Regions from separate parts of the Microbacterium hominis genome, predicted to be linked through region 1. Evidence: predicted binding sites of a transcription regulator. Region 1 holds the regulator's gene; the other holds the start of a gene.
The links. Region 1 encodes HrcA, which represses chaperone genes, less so after heat shock. Its sites were predicted from a motif close to TTNGCACTCGNNNNNNNCGAGTGCNAA; they were not measured.

Region 1 (10,901 bases):
TGGTCTCGTTGCGCCACGCGCTGGCTTCCGGGGCAGACCCCGTCCCGCTCGTCGCGGCCATCGCCTCCAAGCTGCGGACCATGGCACGGGTCGCGGGCACGCGTGAGCCCTCGCGAGCGCTGGCGTCGCGCCTGGGCCTGAAGGATTGGCAGGTCGATCGGGCACGTCGTGATCTGTCCGGATGGTCCGAGACCTCGCTCGGCCTGGCCATCCAGGCCGCCGCGCAGGCAGACGCCGAGGTCAAGGGCGGCTCGCGCGACGCGGTGTTCTCCCTCGAGAAGCTCATCACGGTGATCGCGACCCGGCAGCCGTACGGCTCCTGACGCGCAGCGGACGACGCCGCAGATGGGCCTCGGTGAGACGAAGAAGGTCCGCCCCGAGGGGACGGACCTTCTTCGATGTGCGGGCTCAGCTCAGAGAGCGGCGACCTGCTTCGCGATGGCCGACTTGCGGTTCGCGGCCTGGTTCTTGTGGATGACGCCCTTGCTGACGGCCTTGTCGAGCTTCTTCGACGCCTTGGTCAGTGCCTTCTCGGCAGCGGCCTTGTCACCGGCGGCGATGGCCTCGCGGGTGCGGCGCACCTCGGTCTTCAGCTCGCTCTTGACGGCCTTGTTGCGCTCGCGCGCCTTCTCGTTGGTCTTGTTGCGCTTGATCTGCGACTTGATGTTCGCCACGTGTCGACGTTCTTTCGTTCGGTGTGAATCGGATTGAGTTGCCGGTCGGCGAGAGAGGGGCGCGTTCCGGCGGTCGTGAGGGCGAACCCACACGCAAGCCAAACAAGGATTCTATCAGGTCCGCTCGCATGTCGTGATCGCGACGTCGAGCAGCGCGTTGAAGACCGCCGGCCGCATGGCCGACACGAGGTGGCTGGTACGCGGCACCACGATGAGCTCCGCGTGCGGTGCGACGCGCTGGAACAGCCGCTCGTTGACGCGCAGCTGATCGTACTGGCCGTTGATGAACCACAGCGGCACCTCGATCCGACCGAGCGCCGCGAGCAGGTCCAGGACCGACAGGCTCCGCAGCGCCTCGTCCTGGATGTCGAACGCGTATCCGCCGGCTCCGAAGTCTGATCGGGTCTCCGCGGGGAGGGTGCGGTCGAGCACGAAGTCCGTCAGCCACATGCCGCGGTCGGGCAGGGCGTCGAAGCCTCGGGCGAGGGCGCGGTAGGCCGCCAGTCCGAGACCGCGGGGGACCGCGGTGCACGATGCCGCGATGAAGCCGGCGATCGGGGGCGGATCCTCGCGTCCCACGAAGGCGATCGAGAGCAGGCCGCCCATCGAATGCCCTGCCAGCACGACGGGGCCGCGGGTGGCGGCATCCTGCACCGCACGGTCGATGGTGGCGAACGCCTCGTCGAGGGTGAACGGCTCTCCCCGGCGCGTACCGTGCCCGGGGAGGTCCACGGCCACCGCGGGGGTGCCGCGCGCCGAAAGGTGCGCGAGCTGGGCGCGCCACATGGTCGCGGACGTGCGGATCCCGTGCACGAGGACGACCTGGACGACCACGATGTCAGGGTAACGGGCGCCGGGCGGACCGTACGATGACGCCATGCCCGCTCTTGCGCCCCACGTCGCGCGGATGCCGGGTTCGGGAGTGCGGCGCATTCTCGAACTCGCCCTCCAGCGCCCCGGAACGATCATCCTCGCCGTGGGCGAGCCGGGTGAGATCGCAGAGCCCGCGGTGCGCGGTGCCGCCGCCGCCGCGTGGCGCGCCGGAGAGGTGCGCTACACGCCCAACGGCGGCATCCGGCCCCTGCGCGAGGCCATCGTCGCGAAGCTCGCCGCCGAGAACGCGCTCCACGTCGATCTCGAGCAGGTGTGGGTGACGGTCGGCGCGACGCAGGCGCTGCACATGGCCATGGCCCTCACGCTCGCGCGCGGCGACGAGGTGCTCGTCCCCGACCCGGGCTACACGACGTTCACCATGAACGCGCATCTGCTGCAGGCGGTGCCGGTTCCGTACGCGCTGCATGCCGAGCACGGATTCCGCCCCGACATCGCGGAGCTCGACGGGCTCGTCACCGAGCGCACGCGTGCGCTGATCGTGAATTCGCCGTCGAACCCGCTGGGTGCGACCTTCGACGCCGCGACCATGCGCGCGCTGCTGGAGCTGTGCGCGCGGCACGATCTGTGGCTCATCAGCGATGAGGTGTACGAGCGGTTCGCGTACGGCACCCCGCACGTGAGCCCCGCTGCGCTCGACGGCGACGGCCGCGTGCTGTCGGTGTTCTCGCTTTCGAAGTCGCACGGCCTCACGGGAGCGCGCGTGGGATGGCTGGTCACCCCGCCCGGGTGGCGACCGACGATGCTGCGGGTGCAGGAGTCGCTCGTCTCGTGTGTCGACGCGCCCGCTCAGCGGGCGGCGGTGGCCGCGCTCACGGAGGGGCAGTCGGCCGTGGAGCGCGCCGCGGAGCACTACCGGCGCAATCTCGAGGCGGCCTCGGCGGCGCTGACGGCGAGGGGGCTGCGCCACCACGTGCCCAGCGGCGCGTTCTACCTGTGGATCGACGTGTCGCACGTATCGGGGGACGACGTCGCGGCGTGGTGTGAGCGCTTCCTCGACGAGAGCGGCGTGGCGGTGGCGCCGGGATCGGCCTTCGGCGCGAGCGGTGAGGGCTGGATCCGCGTGTGCGCGGCGAGCGATCGGGCGGACCTGCTGGAGGGGATCGGACGACTCCCGGCGCCCGCGCCGACCGCGGCCGGGCGCACCGAGCACACAGGCGCGCACCCGTAGAATCGACGGGACATGTCACCGCGCGCCCTCCAGCCCCTGCAGCCGTCCGCGACCCCGCCCGAGCTGATCCGCAACTTCTGCATCATCGCCCACATCGACCACGGAAAGTCGACGCTGGCCGATCGCATGCTGCAGATCACCGGCGTCGTCGCCGACCGCGACATGCGTGCGCAGTATCTCGACCGCATGGACATCGAGCGCGAGCGCGGCATCACCATCAAATCGCAGGCCGTCCGCATGCCGTGGTCCACGGCCGAGGGCACGTACGCGCTCAACATGATCGACACCCCTGGGCACGTCGACTTCACGTACGAGGTGAGCCGGTCGCTCGCTGCCTGCGAGGGCGCGATCCTCCTGGTCGACGCCGCGCAGGGCATCGAGGCGCAGACCCTGGCGAACCTGTACCTGGCCCTCGAGAACGACCTGCAGATCATCCCGGTCCTCAACAAGATCGACCTCCCCGCCGCGGATCCCGAGAAGTACGCCGCCGAACTCGCCAATCTCATCGGCGGGTCACCGGACGACGTTCTCCGTGTGAGCGGGAAGACCGGCATGGGCGTCGAGGAGCTCCTCGACCGCATCGTGGAGCGCATCCCCGCGCCGACCGGCAACGCCGACGCGCCCGCCCGCGCGATGATCTTCGACTCGGTGTACGACTCGTACCGCGGTGTCGTCACCTACGTCCGCATGATCGACGGCAAGCTCGAGCCGCGCGAGCGCATCCAGATGATGTCGACGCGCGCGACGCACGACCTGCTCGAGATCGGCGTGTCGAGCCCTGAGCCGATCCCCACCAAGGGTCTGGGCGTGGGCGAGGTGGGATACCTCATCACGGGTGTGAAGGACGTGCGGCAGTCCAAGGTCGGCGACACCATCACCACCCACCGCAAGCCCGCGTCGGAGGCGCTCCCGGGCTACACCGATCCCAAGCCCATGGTCTTCTCGGGGATCTACCCGATCGACGGCAGCGACTACGCCGATCTGCGCGAGGCGCTGGACAAGCTGAAGCTGTCGGACGCGTCGCTGCAGTACGAGCCGGAGACCTCGGTCGCCCTCGGATTCGGCTTCCGGTGCGGGTTCCTGGGACTGCTGCACCTGGAGATCATCACCGAGCGCCTGGCGCGCGAGTTCGACCTCGACCTCATCACGACCGCGCCGTCGGTGACCTACGAGGTGAACACCGACACCGGGGAGACGGTCACCGTGACCAATCCGAGCGAGTACCCCGACGGGCGCGTCGCCGAGGTCTCGGAACCCGTCGTGAAGGTCGGCATCCTCCTGCCCAAGGACTACGTCGGCACCGTCATGGAGCTGTGTCAGTCCCGTCGCGGCTCGCTGCTGGGAATGGACTACCTGAGCGAGGACCGCGTCGAGCTGCGCTACAACATGCCGCTCGGCGAAATCGTGTTCGACTTCTTCGACCAGCTCAAGTCCAAGACGCAGGGCTACGCGAGCCTGGACTACGAGCCGGCCGGCTCCCAGACGGCTGATCTCGTGAAGGTCGACATCCTCCTGCAGGGCGAGAAGGTGGATGCCTTCAGCTCGATCGTGCACCGGGACAAGGCCTACTCGTACGGCACCATGATGACCGAGCGTCTGCGCAAGCTCATCCCTCGCCAGCAGTTCGAGGTGCCCATCCAGGCCGCGATCGGCGCTCGCATCATCGCGCGCGAGAACATCCGGGCGATCCGCAAGGACGTGCTGGCGAAGTGCTACGGCGGTGACATCACGCGCAAGCGCAAGCTCCTCGAGAAGCAGAAAGAGGGCAAGAAGCGCATGAAGATGGTCGGCCGCGTCGAGGTCCCCCAGGAGGCGTTCATCGCGGCTCTCTCGGGCGATGTCGAGGGCAAGGACAAGAAGTAGGCGGGCGCTCTGATCGAGCACCCAGGCGACGTCGTTAGGCTGGAGAGATGCGCCGCGGGACCTTCAAGGATGAGACGGTCGACTATGCCGCGGTCGGGGCGACACAGGCACCCGACCTCATGCAGTATCCGCCGGAGCGCAGCCTCCCGGCCCAGGACTCCTGGCGGATCGGCAGCGGCGAGTCCCGCTTCCACAGCGCCGGGGAGGCGCTGCTGTCGTGGGGTGCCCAGCGTGGCGCCGGTCTGCAGCTGACCGATGTCCGGCCTGCGTCCGGTCCGATGTACTCCGGCGTCAGCTTCGACGAGGAGGGCAAGCCGGTCGCCCCGAGTCGCAACGACGCCGACCTCCGCTACGACGCCGACGGCACGCCGTTCGTCGGCGCGGGTACCACTGTCGAGGTCGAGGGCCGGGTCAAGGGCATGAAGGCGGATGCCCAGCTGCGCGTCATCTTCGCCGTCGAGGAGCCTCGCCGCATCGGGTTCGCGCTCGGCACCGTCGGCGGATCGGTCGTCTCCGGCGAGGAGTCCTTCATGATCGAGTGGTACGAGAACGACGAGGTCTGGTTCACCGTGCGCGCGTTCGACGCCCCCGCCGCCTTCCTCTACCGGCTCCTTCCCGCCCTGGTCCGCCGGCGCCGTCGGGAGCTGTTCACGCGGTACCTGCGCGCGATCTCTCCGCTGTACGCGACGCCCGCGTGAGCCTCTGATGGGTGCGTCCCTGCCCCTGGGCGAACCGGCGCCGTCCGACGGCGCCCTGCCGGGCGACGCGTCGATCGATCCCGCCACCCCGTTCAGCGCCTATCTGCACGTGCCCTTCTGCCGGGTGCGCTGCGGCTACTGCGACTTCAACACCTACACGTCGGGTGAGCTGCGCGGCGCGCGGCAGGACGAGTACGCCGCCACGCTGCTGCGCGAGGTCGAGCTGGCCGCCGGGGTGCTCGGGGACGCCGGCGGGCTGCGCGCGGCATCCACCGTGTTCTTCGGCGGAGGTACGCCGACGCTCCTGCCGGCGGGAGATCTCGCGCGCATGCTCGGCGGAGTCCGGGAGGCGTTTGGCGTCGCGGCGGGGGCCGAGGTCACCGTCGAGGCCAACCCCGACACGGTCACCGACGCGGTCGCCGACGAACTCGCCGCGGCGGGGGTGACCCGCCTGTCGATCGGGATGCAGTCCGCGGTTCCGCATGTGCTGGCGGCGCTGGACCGCACGCACGATCCGGCGGCCGTCGCGGTTGCGGTAGCCGCGGCACGCCGCGCGGGTCTGGACGTGAGCCTGGACCTCATCTACGGCGCCCCGGGCGAGTCGCTGGTCGACTGGGAGCGTTCGCTGGAGGTCGCCCTGGGGCTGGAACCCGACCATGTGTCCGCCTACGCGCTCATCATCGAGGACGGCACCAAGCTCGCCCGGCAGATCCGACGGGGGGAGGTGCCGGCACCCGACGACGACCTGCAGGCGGACATGTACGAAGCGGCGGATGCCGCCCTCGCGGCGCACGGCTACGAATGGTACGAGGTCTCGAACTGGGCGCGCTCCGCCGGGCAGCGCTCGCGCCACAACCTCGCGTACTGGCAGGGCGCCGATTGGTGGGGATTCGGTCCCGGCGCCCACAGCCACGTGGCGGGCACCCGATTCTGGAACGTCAAGCATCCTGCGGCCTATGCGCAGCGGCTCCGGGCGGGAGAATCGCCGGCGGCGGGCCGGGAGCGGCCGGATGCCGCCAGTCGGCGCCTGGAGGCCGTGCTGCTGCGTTCGCGCATCCGGGAGGGCCTCGCGATCTCGGACCTGGGCGACGACCGCCGTGCCGCCGTCGCCGGGCTCATCGCCGACGGGCTCGTGGACGGGCCGTCAGCGGTGGCGGGGAGGATCGTGCTGACGCTGCGAGGCCGACTGCTGGCGGATGCCGTCGTGCGGGCCCTGACGGACTGATGAGGGGCCGACACGCACCGCCTCCGGGCGCAGCGTCCCACGGCCGGCGGTAATATTGGCACTCGACCGACATGAGTGCCAGTATGCGAACGAGGAGGGACGATGGTCAGCGAACGAGGACTGCAGGTGCTGCGGGCGATCGTCCAGGACTACGTCGACACCCGTGAGCCGGTGGGCAGCAAGGCGATCGTCGAACGCCACGCCTTCGGCGTGTCGGCCGCCACGATCCGCAACGACATGGCGCTGCTCGAAGACGAGGAGCTCATCGCCGCTCCGCACACCTCGTCGGGCCGGGTTCCCACCGACAAGGGCTACCGGGTCTTCGTCGACCACCTCGCACAGCTGCGGCCGCTGACACCTGCGCAGCGGCAGGCCATCGCGGCGTTCCTGGAGGGGCCGGGGGACCTCGACGACGCGCTGGCGCGCACCGTCCGCGTCCTCTCCCAGCTGACCGGCCAGGTGGCGCTGGTCCAGTACCCTTCCTTCGCCCGCGCGAACGTCACCCACGTCGAGCTCGTGCCGCTGGGCGGCGGGCGGATGATCGTCATCGTCGTCACCGACACCGGCCGCGTCTCGCAGCGGGTCGTGTGGGTGCGCGCGGAGCTCGATGAGTCCGACACCGCGCGGATGCGCGCCGAGATCGGCACCGTTCTGGTCGGCCGATCGGTGCGCGAGGGCCTGCACCGCATCGCCGAGCACCAGGCGGCCTCGCCCGCCTCGCCGGGCGAGCTGCGCCTGGCCACCGAGGCCGTGCTGCGGGTGGTGGCCGAGGAGCTCGAGGACTTCCGGCAGGACCGGCTGGTCATGGCGGGCAGCGCCAACCTCGCCCGACGCGAGGCCGACTTCCGCGGCAGCATCTATCCGCTCCTCGAGGCGATCGAGGAGCAGGTGACCCTCCTGCGCCTCATGGGCGAGATGGTCGCCGACGAGCAGGGGCTCGCCGCCAGCATCGGACGCGAGAACGAGCAGTTCGGCCTGTCCGAGGCATCCATCGTCACCAGCGACTACGACGCGCCCGGGGCGCATGCGCGGGTCGGGGTCCTGGGGCCCACCCGCATGGACTATTCGAGCAACCTCGCAGCGGTGCGCGCCGTCGCCCGCTACCTCACGCGGCTGCTCGACGAAGACGACCAGGGTCGCTGAGGCGACTCGAGGACATGATCCGCGCGGGGCGCGGACAGGAAGGCGAAAGTGGCTGACCACTACGAGGTGCTGGGAGTCTCGCGCGACGCATCGCTCGACGAGATCAAGAAGGCCTATCGGCGACTGGCGCGCCAGCTCCACCCGGACGTCAATCCCGGCGAGGAGGCTGCGGAGCGCTTCAAGCTCGTCACCCACGCCTACGACGTTCTGAGCGACACCGAGCAGCGCGCCCGCTATGACATGGGCGGCGGCGACTCGCCGTTCGGCGGCGCGGGCGGATTCGGCGGATTCGGCGACATCTTCGAGACCTTCTTCGGGGCCGCCGGCGGCGGCGGTCGCGGCGCGCGGCCTCGTTCGCGGCGCGAGCGCGGGCAGGATGCGCTGGTGCGCGTGACGCTCGACCTCGGCGACGTCGTGTTCGGAGCCCATCGCGACATCGAGGTCGACACCGCCGTGCTGTGCGAGACGTGCGACGGCTCGTGCTGCCAGCCCGGAACCTCTCCGGTCACGTGCGACATCTGCCACGGAACCGGTCACGTGCAGCGCCAGGTGCGCAGCCTCCTCGGCAACGTGGTGACCTCCCAGCCGTGCAACGTGTGCCAGGGGTACGGCACGACGATCCCTTACCCGTGCGCGACCTGCCAGGGCCAGGGACGGGTCCGGGCGCGCCGCACGGTCTCCCTCGACATCCCCGCCGGCGTCGAGACGGGTCTGCGCCTGCAACTGCCCGGCTCGGGCGAGGTCGGTCCCGCCGGCGGACCGAACGGCGACCTCTACGTCGAGGTGTCGGTCACCCCGCACGACGTGTTCAGCCGCGACGGCGACGATCTCCTCGCGACGATCGACGTGTCCATGCCCGATGCGATCCTCGGCACCACCACGACGATCGAATCCCTCGACGGGCCGGTGGAGCTGGAGCTTCGCCCCGGCGTGCAGGCCGGCGACGTGCTCACGATCAAGGGCCGCGGCATCACGCCGCTGCGCGGATCCCAGCGCGGCGACCTGAGGGTCGGGGTGCACGTGGTGACGCCCACCCGCCTGGATGCCAAGGAGCGCGCGCTGATCGAGGAGTTCGCGCGACGCACCAAGGCTCCCGCCCCTCGGCTGGCCGAGTTCCACCAGGGTCTGTTCGCCAAGCTCCGCGACCGGTTCCGCAGCAGCTGAGATGGCCCTCCACTTCGTCGACGCGGGCATCGCAGGGGCAGGGCCCGGTGATGTCGTGACCCTCACCGGCGCGGAGGCCCACCACGCCGCCGCGGTGCGCCGGGTGCGCGTCGGGGAAGCGGTCACCGTGGGCGACGGCCGCGGCATCTGGCTCACGGGCGAGATCGAACGGGTGGAGCCGCGCGAGGTGCTCATCCGGGTGACCGCGCGCGAGGAGGTGCCGCCGCGGACGCCCCGGCTGGTTCTCGTGCAGGCGCTCGCCAAGGGCGATCGCGATGAGCTCGCCATCCAGGCCGCGACCGAGCTCGGCGTCGACGAGATCGTGCCGTGGCAGGCGGCTCGCAGCGTGTCGCGGTGGGACGCCGCGAAGGCGCGCAAGGGTCGCGAGCGGTGGGCGACGATCGTGCGGGAGGCCGCGAAGCAGGCCCACCGGTCGTGGACGCCGGAGGTCGCGGAGCCGCTCGGCACGGCGGACATCGCCGCGCGTGCCGGACGCAGCCGGGTCATCGTGCTCGAGCCCACCGCGGAGGCACGCCTGTCGGAGATCGATCTCGCCGCCGACGACCCGCGCGACATCGTGCTCGTCGTCGGGCCGGAGGGCGGGATCGCGCCCGAGGAGCTCGCCCGACTGTCCGAGGCCGGGGCGGAGGCGGCGCGTCTCGGCGACGAGGTGCTGCGCACCTCGACCGCCGGCCCCGTGGCGCTGGCGGTCGTCAACGTCGCGCTCGGGCGCTGGTGAGGCCCGGCCGCGGCGCCGGGCCGCTGGCTAGACTGAGACCATGAGCGAGCCCAGCGTGTTCACACGCATCCTGAACGGCGAGATCCCCGCGGAGATCGTCGCGGAGACCGAGAACGTCGTCGCGATCACGGACATCGCGCCGCAGGCGCCCGTTCACGTCGTCGTCTTCCCGCGCTCGGCGGACTATCGCGATGTGGTGGAGCTGGCGGCAGGAGACCCGGCGCTGCTCACCGAGATCGTCGGGCTGGCGGAGTCCGTCGCCGAAGATCTCGCCGACGGCGATTTCCGGCTGGTCTTCAACCGCGGCGCGGGTGCCGGTCAGACGGTCTTCCACGTGCACGCGCACGTCCTCGCCGGCGGACTGAAGGAGTCGAGCGTCGGTGCCTGACGAACCCGCAGTGGAGCGCGTCTTCGCAGACGGCGTGGCCATGGTCCAGCTGCTCGGACCGCAGGACCGCCTGTTGCGCGTCGTCGAGAAGGAACATCCGGGTGTCGACGTGCACGTGCGCGGGAATGAGATCACCCTCACCGGTGAGGCGGCGGCGGTGGCAGCGGCGCGCGCGCTGGTCGACGAGCTTCTGGCGATGACGAAGGCGGGCCACGCCCTCGGCGAGTCGGATGTGTCCTCCTCGAGCCGCATCCTGCGATCGGAAGGCGGACCGCGACCGTCCGAGGTGCTCGGCGAGGCGATCCTCTCCTCGCGCGGGAAGGTGATCCGCCCGAAGACCCTCGGCCAGAAGGCGTACGTCGACGCGATCGAGGAGAACACGATCGTGTTCGGGATCGGCCCGGCCGGTACCGGCAAGACCTACCTCGCTATGGCCAAGGCGGTGCAGGCGCTGCAGCGCAAGGAGGTCAGCCGGATCATTCTCACGCGGCCGGCCGTCGAGGCGGGGGAGCGGCTCGGATTCCTCCCGGGCACCCTGACCGACAAGATCGACCCGTACCTCCGGCCGCTGTACGACGCGCTCAACGAGATGATGGACCCGGAGCTCGTTCCCAAGCTCATGGCGACCGGCACGATCGAGGTCGCGCCGCTCGCGTACATGCGCGGCCGCACTCTCAACGACTCCTTCGTCGTGCTGGACGAGGCCCAGAACACCACGCCCGAGCAGATGAAGATGTTCCTCACGCGCCTCGGCTTCGGCACGCGCATGGTCGTCACCGGCGACATCACGCAGATCGACCTGCCGCAGGGAGCATCGGGCCTGCGCCTGGTGACGCGTGTGCTGGGCGAGATCGACGACATCCACTTCTCGTACCTCACCAGTGACGACGTGGTGCGCCACACGCTGGTCGGGCGCATCGTCGACGCGTACAGCGAGTTCGACGA
Region 2 (10,901 bases), 1.0 Mb from region 1:
GGTTGCCCGTCTGGGGCAGTGCCGTGCCGATGGTGAGGGCCAGTTCCTCGGTCGGCTCCGACGGTGCATCGGTCTCGTCAGCGGTTCCGCCACCGGCGGAACATCCGGCGAGGACCAGCGCGCTGGCGCCGGCGAGCGCGAGGCCACCGAGGAAGGTGGTCTTGCGCGAGCGAGTGAAGACGCTCATGTTGCTCCTTGCTGTGTATGGTCGCGGGCGCGGCTCGGGCGCCGTCCCAGTGGGTCAAACCTAAGGGAGAGTCGGCGTCGCGAATGTTGCCGTTCGTTAACGATGTGTAACGCGACCCAATCGTTACCAAAGTGCTCGGCCCGCCGTGAGGGATGCCGCATTCCTGACCAATCGGCCCCGCATACCCCCGATGGGTATACACTGGTTCCCGGCTTACCCCCCTGGGGTATAGATGACCCTCACGAAGGAGACCCATTCCCATGACCCTCAAGACCGAGTACCGCGTGACCGGAATGACCTGCGGACACTGCGAGAAGTCCGTGCACGGCGAAGTGTCGAAGATCGCGGGCGTCGAGTCCGTCGAGGTCAGCGCCGCCTCCGGCGTGCTCGTCGTCGAGTCCTCCGCCGCCGTCGCCGACGCCGACGTGTTCGCCGCGGTCGACGAGGCCGGCTACGAGGCGGCGCGCGCCTGATGACCCACGCCGCTCCCCCGTCAGCCAGTGGCGCAGCATCCACGCGCATCGAGCTCGAGATCGGCGGGATGACCTGCGCCTCGTGCGCGGCGCGCATCGAGAAGCGCCTCAACCGGCTCGACGGGGTGGCGGCCTCGGTCAACTACGCGACCGAGAAGGCGGTCGCGCTGGTGCCCGCGGGCGTCGACGCGACCGCCCTCATCGACGAGGTCGAGAAGACGGGGTACACCGCGGCGCTGCCCGCTCCCCCACCCGGCCAGAGCGATGATCGGGATGCCGCGCCCGCAGCCCCGCACGACGCCGAACTCACCTCGCTGCGCCAGCGGGTCATCGGCTCGATCGTGCTGTCGGTGCCGGTGATCCTCCTCGCGATGATCCCGGCGCTCCAGTTCGAGTACTGGCAGTGGGCCTCGCTCGCCCTGGCCGCCCCGGTGGTCGTGTGGGGCGCGTGGCCGTTCCACCGCGCCGCCTGGACCAACCTGCGCCACGGCGCCGCCACGATGGACACGCTCGTGTCGATCGGCGTCTCGGCGGCGTTCCTGTGGTCGCTGTACGCCCTCTTCCTCGGTCACGCCGGCATGCCCGGCATGACCCACGAGTTCACGCTCACCATCCAGCCCACCGACGGCGCGAGCAGCATCTACCTCGAGGTCGCCGCGGGCGTGACGACGTTCGTGCTCGCCGGGCGCTACTTCGAGGTGCGCGCCAAGCGTCGCGCGGGGTCGGCCCTGCGCGCCCTGCTCGAACTCGGCGCGAAGGATGCCTCGGTGCTGCGCGGCGACGCCGAGGTGCGCGTGCCGATCGCCCAGCTGAAGGTCGGCGACGAGTTCGTCGTGCGCCCCGGCGAGAAGATCGCGACCGACGGCGTCGTCACCTCCGGAACCTCCGCGGTCGACGCGTCGATGGTCACCGGCGAGTCGGTCCCCGTCGAGGTCGCCCCCGGCGATGCCGTCGTCGGCGCCACCGTCAACGCCGGCGGGCGCCTGCTCGTGCGCGCCACGCGCGTGGGCGACGACACGCAGCTGGCGCAGATGGCGCGGCTGGTCGAGGAGGCGCAGTCGGGCAAGGCCCCCGTGCAGCGGCTGGCCGACCGCATCTCGGGCGTGTTCGTGCCGATCGTGATCGGCATCGCCATCATGACCTTCGCGGTGTGGATGCTGCTGGGCCAGCCGGTCGCGTCGGCCATCACCGCCGCGGTCGCCGTGCTCATCATCGCCTGCCCGTGTGCGCTGGGCCTGGCGACCCCCACCGCACTGCTGGTCGGCACCGGCCGGGGCGCGCAGCTCGGCATCCTCATCAAGGGTCCTGAGATCCTCGAATCCACCCGTCGCGTCGACACGATCGTGCTCGACAAGACCGGCACCGTCACCACGGGACGCATGACCCTCGACCGGGTGGTCGCCGTGACCGGAGGCGACACCGCCGAGGTGCTGCGCCTGGCCGGCGCGCTCGAGCACGCCTCGGAGCACCCGGTCGCCCGCGCGATCGCCTCGGCCGCCGCCGAGGCCGCCGCCGAGGCCGGAGACCTCGCCGCGGTCGAGTCGTTCGCCTCGGTGGCGGGCCTGGGCGTGACCGGCGTCGTCGACGGCCACGCGGTGATCGTCGGGCGCCGCGCGCTGCTGGCGCAGTGGGCGGTCTCCGTGACCGCGGAGCTGGAGCGCGCGATGGCCGACGCCGAGGCGCAGGGCCGCACCCCGGTGCTCGTCGCCTGGGACGGCGCGGCCCGCGGCGTGCTCGTCGTCGCCGACCAGGTCAAGCCCACGAGCGCCGAGGCGATCGCGCAGCTGCGCGCGCTCGGGCTCGAGCCGGTGCTGCTCACCGGCGACAACGCCGCAGCCGCGCAGGCGATCGCCCGGGAGGTCGGCATCGAGCGCGTCACGGCCGAGGTGCTGCCGGCCGACAAGGTCGCGGTCATCAAGGCCCTGCAGGCCGGGAACCGCGTCGTCGCGATGGTCGGCGACGGCGTCAACGACGCGGCCGCCCTCGCGCAGGCCGACCTCGGCATGGCGATGGGCACGGGCACGGATGCCGCGATCGAGGCCTCCGACATCACCCTCGTGCGCGGCGACCTGCGCAGCGCCGCCGACGCGATCCGCCTGTCGCGCTCGACTCTGGGCACGATCAAGGTAAACCTGTTCTGTGCGTTCGCCTACAACGTCGCCGCGATCCCACTGGCCGCCCTCGGCCTGCTCAACCCCATGATCGCCGGCGCCGCCATGGCCCTGTCGAGCGTGTTCGTCGTGGGCAACAGCCTGCGGCTGCGCACGTTCCGCAGCCGGGCGGGCGCGGCATCCACCCCCTCATCGACACCCGTGGAGCTCTCATGACCGACATCACCCTCACCGACGTCGTCGCGGACGACGAGCACGGCGACCACTCCCACCACGGCTACATCACGGACAAGGCGGGGTATCTGCGGCGCCTCAAGCGCATCGAGGGGCAGGCCCGCGGCATCCACAAGATGGTCGAGGACGAGAAGTACTGCATCGACATCCTCACGCAGGTCTCCGCGCTGACCTCGGCGCTCGAAGCCGTCGCGCTGGGGCTGCTCGACGACCACCTGCGCCACTGCGTGGTCGACGCGGCGCGCGCGGGCGGCCCCGAGGCCGAGGACAAGATCCGCGAGGCGTCGCAGGCGATCGCCCGCCTCGTGCGGTAGCGCGCGGCTGGCGCGTCAGTGCGTGGCGCGGCTCGGCGCGGTCGCCCCGCCTCAGCCCGCGGCGCGGACGCGGGCGCGGCGGGCGTGCACCAGCGAGTCGACCGTCAGCACCGTGAGCGACAGCCACACCAGGCTGAAGCCGATCCAGCGTTCGACGGGCATCGGCTCCTGAAGGATCCACGCGCCGATGATGAACTGCATGATCGGCGCCACGAACTGCAGCAGGCCGATGAGCGTGAGCGGCGCACGCCGGGCCCCCGCGGCGAAGAAGAGCAGCGGCGTGGCCGTCATGACGCCGGCCAGCGACAGCAGCACGGCGTGGCCGACGCCGGCGCTGCCCATCGTGAGCCCCGTGGTGACCGCGACGACGACCAGCTGCACGATCGCGATCGGCGTCAGCCAGAGCGACTCCAGCGTGAGGCCGCTGATCGCGTCGACCGACGGGCCGATGCGCTTCTTGACGAGTCCGTAGAGCCCGAACGAGAGGGCGAGCGACACGGCGATCCACGGGAACGAGCCGTAGCCGACGACGATCACCCCGACGGCGATCGCGGCGATGCCGAGGGCCGCCCACTGCGTCGCACGCAGCCGCTCGCGCAGGATCAGCACGCCCAGCAGCACCGTGAACAGCGGATTGATGAAGTAGCCGAGGCTCGTCTCGATCACGTGCCCGGAGAGGGTCGCGATGAGGAACACCTGCCAGTTGACGTAGATGAGCAGGCCGGCCAGCACCGTCCACAGCACCAGGCGCCGATCGCGCAGGATCGCGGCGAGCGCGGGCCACGTGCGGGTGACCGTGAGCAGGATCGCGCAGAACACCAGCGACAGCAGGATGCGCCAGGCCACCACCTCCCACGGACCCGTGGGCGCGAGCAGCACGAAGTACAGCGGCAGGAAGCCCCAGATGAGGTAGGCCGTGAACGCGTACACGCCGCCGAGCGTGTGCTCGCGCGCGGTGTCGGGGGCACGGCCCGGCTCGGGCAGGGCGATCCCCGCGGTGTTGGCGGCGACTTCGCCGAGGTCGGCCTCCCCCGACTGTGCTGCCAACGGGCCGGTGGGGTTCTCGCGCGTCACCGATACAGCCTACGGCGTGGATGCCGCACCCGGCCGGGCCGGTGGGTGAAGCCCCCGCGCCCCGCGCCCCCGCGCCCTGCGCCCCGCGCCCCGCGCCCCGCGCCCGGCGCCCCGCGCCCCCGGCGACGTGAGTCCACATCTCGCTCGTCGAGTCCACACATTCCCGCTCGAACGAGTGTGGACTCGGTGATCCAGATGTGGATTCACCGGCCCAAACAACATCCGGCCCAAACCCCACGTCGAGGAGCGACGCTTCGCAGCCGCCCGGGAACGGCGAAAGGGCCGGATGCCGAAGCATCCGACCCTCCCGCGTGCGCCGAAACGGCGCGAAGATTCAGCGGACGACGACCGCGAGCACGTCGCGAGCCGACAGGACGAGGAACTCGTCACCGCCGAACTTGACCTCGGTGCCACCGTACTTGCTGTAGATGACGCGGTCGCCGACGGCGACGTCGAGCGGGACACGGTTGCCGTTGTCGTCGATGCGGCCGGGGCCCACCGAGACGACCTCGCCCTCCTGGGGCTTCTCCTTGGCGGTGTCGGGGATGACCAGACCGCTGGACGTGGTCTGCTCGGCCTCGACCTGCTTGATGACGATGCGGTCCTCGAGCGGCTTGATGGAAACCGACACGGTCTACCTCTTCTTTCCTTGAGACTGAAGACTCGTTAGCACCCGCACAGTGAGAGTGCTAACGAGCAGTCTAGGCAAGTGCTGGCACTCATGCAACGCGAGTGCCAGCATGTGTCGGGCCGTAGGCTGGCCGAATGGAGATGGCCGAGCTGACCGCGCTGCTCACCCCCGAGGGCCTGCGTCTGCTCGACGACCTCGACCGCGTCGCGTCGTCGGGTGACGTCGCTGCCGCCGTCAGCCGGCTGCGCAAGGCCGGCCACTCCCCCGACCTCGTCTCGGCCGTCGTCGGCCAGGCGCGGCTGCGCGAGCGCGCGGAGGCGAAGTTCGGCACGTTCGCCCAGCGCATGCTGTTCACCCGCGCGGGGCTCGAGCAGTCCACGCGATTGTCGATCGCGGCGCGCCACGCGGCCCGGTTCCGCGACGCCGGCATCGGGCGGGTCGCCGACCTCGGCTGCGGCATCGGCGGCGACGCACTGGGCCTGGCAGGCCTCGGCCTGTCGGTCGACGCCGTCGACGCCGACGAGGTCACCGCCGCGGTGGCGGCCTACAACCTGGCGCCGTTCGGCGATGCGGTCACCGTTCGGCACCTGACAGCGCAGGAATATGTGGATGCCGCGGGCGCGGCATCCACATCTCCCGCCTTCCCACTCGAGGGCGTCTGGCTCGATCCGGCGCGGCGCACCGCGGGGCACGGCGACACCTCGCGCCTGCGCGCCGAGGACTGGTCGCCGCCGCTGGACTGGGCGCTCGCCCTCGCCGCGCGCGTGCCGGCGGGGATCAAGCTCGGGCCGGGGCTGGATCGCGACCTCATCCCCGACGGCGTCGAGGCGCAGTGGGTGAGCGCCGACGGGTCGACGATCGAACTCGTGCTGTGGTCGGGGGTGCTCGCGCGCGAGGGCGTGCGGCGGTCGGCGCTGGTGGTGCGCGGGGAGTCCGCGCACGAGCTGACCGCGCCCGCCGATGCCGACGACGCGCCCGTGCGCGAACTCGGCGCGTTCCTGCACGAGCCCGACGGGGCGGTGATCCGCGCGCGCCTGATCGGCGACGTGGCCCGCTCGCTCGAGGCGGGAATGCTCGACGAGCACATCGCCTACCTCACCTCCGACGCGGCGCTCACCTCGCCGTTCGTGCAGTCGTTCCGCGTGCGCGAGGCGATGCCGCTGAAGCTTCCGACGATCAATGCGGCCCTGCGCGCGGCCGGGATCGGCACGATCGAGATCAAGAAGCGCGGAGTGGACATCGACCCGGCGGCCTTCCGGCGCAAGCTCGTGCTGCGTGGCGACGCGGCTGCCACCCTCATCCTCACGCGGATCGGCTCGACCCGCCTCGCCGTGCTCGCCGACCGCGTCTTCGCCGGCTGACACGCGCGGGCGGGCGCGCGGGCGGGCGGGCGGGCGGGCGCGCGGGCGGGCGGGCGCGCGGGCGCGCGGGCGCGCGGGCGGGCGCGCGGGCGCGCGGGCGGGCGGGCGGGCGCGCGGGCGGGCGCGGCATCCACCCCCCTTCCGGAAACCGGACAGCCGCCGTGTTTCCGGATCTGATCGGCCTCGGACTCCGGAAAGCCTGCGGGGGTCCGGTTTCCGGATCGGCAGTGGTGCGTCGGACGGTCAGGCGGCGGTCAGGCGGGCGTGGCCCGGTGGCGGTGCCGCGGGGGCTCAGCCGAGGCCGAGCGTGGTGGGAACGTCGATGAGGTTCGCCATGTACGCGGCGAAGACCAGCCAGCCGGCGCTGTACAGCACCGACACCGCGCCGATCACGATCGCCCACACCGCGACCGTGCGACTCTCGAGCGGGCGCCGCACCGCCACGATGCCCGTGATCATCCCGGCCAGGCCGATCGGGAACCCCCAGCCCACGAACATCGACACCACGAGCCCGATCGCCGAGAACACCAGCGCCCACACGGCGACTCCCCGCTGCGGACCCCCGTGAGGGATGCCGGCCCCCGCCGGCTCCCACTCGACATCGGCGTCGGGGTCGGCCGGCCCCGAGGTGACCGTGACCGGAACCGGCGCCGTCGGAAGGCGGGAGAAGCCGCCGCGATGCTCGCCCGGAAGGCGGGATGCCTCCCCCACCACCCCGATGTCGGACGACGCCTGCACGACCTGCGGTGGCGGCAGGCTGCCGCTCGACGCCGGGATCGGCATGCCCGGCGCGGCGAACGCCGCCGCCGGGATCGGCCCGGTCGTCGCGGGCGGGGCGGGCGGGGCGGGTGGGGCGGGTGCGGGTGGCGGGCCCGCGGGTGCCGCGGCAGCCGGCGGCGGCACGGGCGGGGCCGGCGCAGCAGCGGCGGGTGCGGCGGGTGCGGCGGGTGCGGCGGGTGCGGCATCCTCCCTGGCTGCCAGGGTCGCGACAGGCTCGGTCGGCGTGGGCTCCACCACGTCGGTGCCCGTCGACCAGGACCCGGTCTCCACGAGTGCGGCCGTGTCGTCGTCGGGCGCCGCGGCACGCGCCGCGCGCGCCGGGGCACGGAAGATCGGGGGCGCGGGCTCGGGCTCGTCGGCGGCGGGCCGCGCCGCCCCGTCGGCGGCAGACCGCCTGGGCTCGTCGGCGGCAGACCGCGCCCCCTCAGCCACCTCGCGCGCGCCGGAAGCGCCGGCACCACCCTGCGCCGCTCCTGAACCGCCGCCTACCCCAGGCGCGCTTCCCGCCTCACCGCCGACCCCGGGCCGCGCCTCGGACTCACCGCCTACCCCAGGCCGCGCCTCGGACTCACCGCCTACCCCAGGCCGCGCCTCGGACTCACCGCCTACCCCAGGCCGCGCCTCGGACTCACCGCCTACCCCAGGCCGCGCCTCGGACTCACCGCCGGCCCCCGCACGCACTCGGGACTCACCACCGACCTCGGGCGCCCCCGCCTCACCGGCAGCCTCAGGCACCAGCCCCGACTCACCCCCGGCCCCGGCCCCCGCCTCCGCCGGCGTCTCGCCCGGGCGGGGGTCGCCCTCGCGGATGTCGGTCACGCGACGCGCTCCGCGGCGGGCGCCACCTGGATCTCGGTCACCGGCAGCGTGGAGTCCGCGCCGAACTCCAGCGTCGAGGGCTCGCGGCCCGACATGATCAGCTCGGCGGCGAGCGCCGCGATCATCGCACCGTTGTCGGTGCACAGCGACAGCGGCGGGATCCGCACGGTCACGCCCGCGTCTGCGGCCCGCGCGAGCGTCACCTCGCGCAGGCGTCGATTCGCGATGACGCCGCCGCCCAGCAGCAGGCGGGGCACGTCATGGTCGGCGCACGCGGCGAGCGCCTTGGTGACGAGCACGTCGACGACCGCCTCGCGGAAGCTCGCGGCGACATTGTCGATCGGCACGGTCTCGCCGGCGGCCTCGCGCTGCTCGATCCAGCGCGCGACGGCGGTCTTCAGCCCCGAGAACGAGAAGTCGTAGCGGTGCTTCGCCATGTCGCTGGCCCGCGAGAGTCCGCGCGGGAACGCGATCGCCTTCGGGTCGCCGGTGGCGGCGGCCTTGTCGATCTGCGGCCCGCCCGGATACGGCAGGCCGAGGATGCGCGCGATCTTGTCGAACGCCTCGCCGGCCGCGTCGTCCATCGTCTCGCCGAGGAGCTCGACGTCGGTGGTGAGGTCGCGCACGAGCAGGAGCGATGTGTGTCCGCCCGAGACGAGCAGGGCGACCGTGGGGTACTCCAGCGGCGGGGCATCCGCGTCGAGGATGTCGGCGGCGATGTGCCCGACGAGGTGGTTCACCGCGTACAGCGGCTTGCCGAGCGACACGGCGAGCGCCTTCGCGGCGCCGACACCCACCATGAGCGCCCCGGCGAGCCCCGGTCCGCTCGTGACCGCGACCGCGTCGAGGTCGGCGAGCGCCAGCGGCCCTTCCCGCCCGAGCGCCGCACCGGCCTCGGCGAGCGCGGCCTCGATCGAGGGCTGGAGGGCCTCCAGGTGGGCGCGCGCGGCGACCTCGGGCACGACGCCGCCGTAGCGGGAGTGCTCGTCCATCGAGGAGGCGATCGTGTTCGACAGCAGGGTGCGCCCGCGCACGATGCCGATGCCGGTCTCGTCGCAGCTGGTCTCGATGCCGAGCACCAGGGGTTCGTCGCGGTTCACGTGCACGCTCCGGCGTCGTCGGGGGCGGGGGCGGTCAGCGCCGTGTCGGAGCGGTGCGCCGCCCACCCGCGCAGGTCGAGCTTCATGACGACGGCGTCGACGTCGTCGGGCTGGTAGTAGCGGGGCCGGCGGCCGATCTCGAGAAACCCCTCCGACACGTACAGCGCCTGGGCGACGGGGTTGTCGGCGCGCACCTCGAGGAACACCTCGTGGATGCCGCGCCCCTCCGCCTCGTGCAGCAGGGCCCGCAGCAGGGCGCGTCCGCGGCCCCGACCGCGGGCGGCGTCGGCGATCGTGATGGTCTGCACGTCGGCATCCCGAGCCCCGGCGACCGCGCGCAGGCCCGCATAGCCGACGAGGGCGCCGGCCTCCTCGTCGACGACGTACCAGCCGTGCGGCGAGGCGATCTCGGCGCTCATCATCGCGTCGGACCACGCGTCGGTCGGGAACGAGGTGCGCTCGAGCCTCATGATCGCGGCGAGGTCGTCGGCGGTCGCGGCGCGCAGGCTCATGCGCCCACCTTCTTCGGCGCCCCCGGCAGTGTGACGTCCGGCGAGCGCAGGTAGAGCGCATCGGCGGGGCCGATCTCGCGGCCGGCGGCGACCGCGCGGGCCGCGACGAGGGCGAGCATCGCCGCCGAGACGTGATCGGCGTCGCGACGGAGGATGCCGCCCGCGGCGAGCACCCCGTCGAGGTCGTCGCGCAGGACAAGCGCGGGCTCGGCGATGCGCACCGGAAGTCCGTCGTCGTCGAGGCCCCGGTACACCGTGTACGCGAACTCTCGGCGGCGGGCATCGGTGGCGATGGCGAACGGCTCGTCGTCGTGCGAGTCCTCGTAGCCGCCGGTGAGCGCATCGTGCAGCAGCAGTTCGATCGCCGCGGCGTCGTGGCTCGTCACCGGCACGAGCGGGATGCCGCGCCCCAGCGCGAACGCGCGCGCGGCGGCGATGCCGACCCGGAGCCCCGTGAACGGTCCCGGCCCCATCCCGGCGGCGACATGCGTCAGGGCGTCGGGGGTGATGGATGCCTCGGCCAGCGCCGTCTCGATGAGGGTGCCGATCACCTCGGCGTGCCCCCGGGGGTCGGCGCTGGCGACCTGCGAGCGCACGACGCCGTCGGGCTCCACCACCGCGACGGCGGTGCCGAGGGACGTGTCGATGCCGAGGATCACGAGTTCCAGGGTAGTAGCAGGGGCGTGGCAGGTGCTCGCCGTCGAAGCCCGCCCGTCCGGGACGGCGCCCGCCGGGAGCTACGGCCGCCGGGAGATGGTCACCAGGCGCGGGGCGTCGGCGTCGAGCTCGGCCTCGTGGGCGGTCGTGCCGCAGGCGTCGTCGACGCCGCGGCCGTGCCATTCGCGCTCGAGCTCGATCTCCCACCAGCTGTCCCGCAGACCGTCGATCATGTCGCGGCCCCACTCCACGATCACCGCCGACGCCTCCACGTCGATGTCGAGGTCGTCGAGCTCCGCGGGTGAGCCGAGTCGGTACGCGTCGACGTGCACGAGGGGCGTGCCGCCCACGAGCGACGGGTGGGTGCGGGCCAGTACGAAGGTCGGGCTCTGGATGGGTCCGCGCACACCGAGGCCCGCCCCGATCCCGCGGGTGAGGGTGGTCTTCCCGGCCCCGAGGGGACCGGTCAGCACGACGAGGTCGCCGGGGCGCAGCATCCGCCCGATCTGCTCGCCGAGCGCCTCCATGCCCTCGGGCGTGGTGATCTCGCGCTGCCCGAGGAGGTCGTCGAGGGTCCCACCGGCCGTCATCACGGCACCTCCCGTCGCGGCACGCGCGCGCCGATGCGCGTCACGATCTCGTAGTTGA

Region 2: groES (co-chaperone GroES) is a predicted target of HrcA. The motif match lies at 5,106-5,132, and genes of this name have one in related genera.

What each region holds. Positions count from the first base shown of each region.
Region 1 is NZ_CP054038.1:1,884,745-1,895,645, forward strand. Features, by position in the region: gene holA (DNA polymerase III subunit delta) at 1-323, shown strand, start outside; gene rpsT (30S ribosomal protein S20) at 414-674, opposite strand; gene HQM25_RS08420 (alpha/beta fold hydrolase) at 789-1,508, opposite strand; gene HQM25_RS08425 (pyridoxal phosphate-dependent aminotransferase) at 1,552-2,736, shown strand; gene lepA (translation elongation factor 4) at 2,749-4,599, shown strand; gene HQM25_RS08435 (DUF1990 family protein) at 4,647-5,297, shown strand; gene hemW (radical SAM family heme chaperone HemW) at 5,305-6,522, shown strand; gene hrcA (heat-inducible transcriptional repressor HrcA) at 6,625-7,665, shown strand; gene dnaJ (molecular chaperone DnaJ) at 7,714-8,829, shown strand; gene HQM25_RS08455 (16S rRNA (uracil(1498)-N(3))-methyltransferase) at 8,831-9,568, shown strand; gene HQM25_RS08460 (HIT domain-containing protein) at 9,609-9,956, shown strand; gene HQM25_RS08465 (PhoH family protein) at 9,997-10,901, shown strand, end outside.
Region 2 is NZ_CP054038.1:2,901,287-2,912,187, forward strand. Features, by position in the region: gene HQM25_RS13155 (ABC transporter substrate-binding protein) at 1-187, opposite strand, end outside; gene HQM25_RS13160 (heavy-metal-associated domain-containing protein) at 448-660, shown strand; gene HQM25_RS13165 (heavy metal translocating P-type ATPase) at 660-2,987, shown strand; gene HQM25_RS13170 (metal-sensitive transcriptional regulator) at 2,984-3,319, shown strand; gene rarD (EamA family transporter RarD) at 3,371-4,303, opposite strand; gene groES (co-chaperone GroES) at 4,728-5,024, opposite strand; gene HQM25_RS13185 (THUMP-like domain-containing protein) at 5,159-6,385, shown strand; gene HQM25_RS13190 (hypothetical protein) at 6,677-7,597, opposite strand; gene tsaD (tRNA (adenosine(37)-N6)-threonylcarbamoyltransferase complex transferase subunit TsaD) at 7,981-9,090, opposite strand; gene rimI (ribosomal protein S18-alanine N-acetyltransferase) at 9,081-9,596, opposite strand; gene tsaB (tRNA (adenosine(37)-N6)-threonylcarbamoyltransferase complex dimerization subunit type 1 TsaB) at 9,593-10,255, opposite strand; gene tsaE (tRNA (adenosine(37)-N6)-threonylcarbamoyltransferase complex ATPase subunit type 1 TsaE) at 10,334-10,843, opposite strand; gene alr (alanine racemase) at 10,843-10,901, opposite strand, start outside.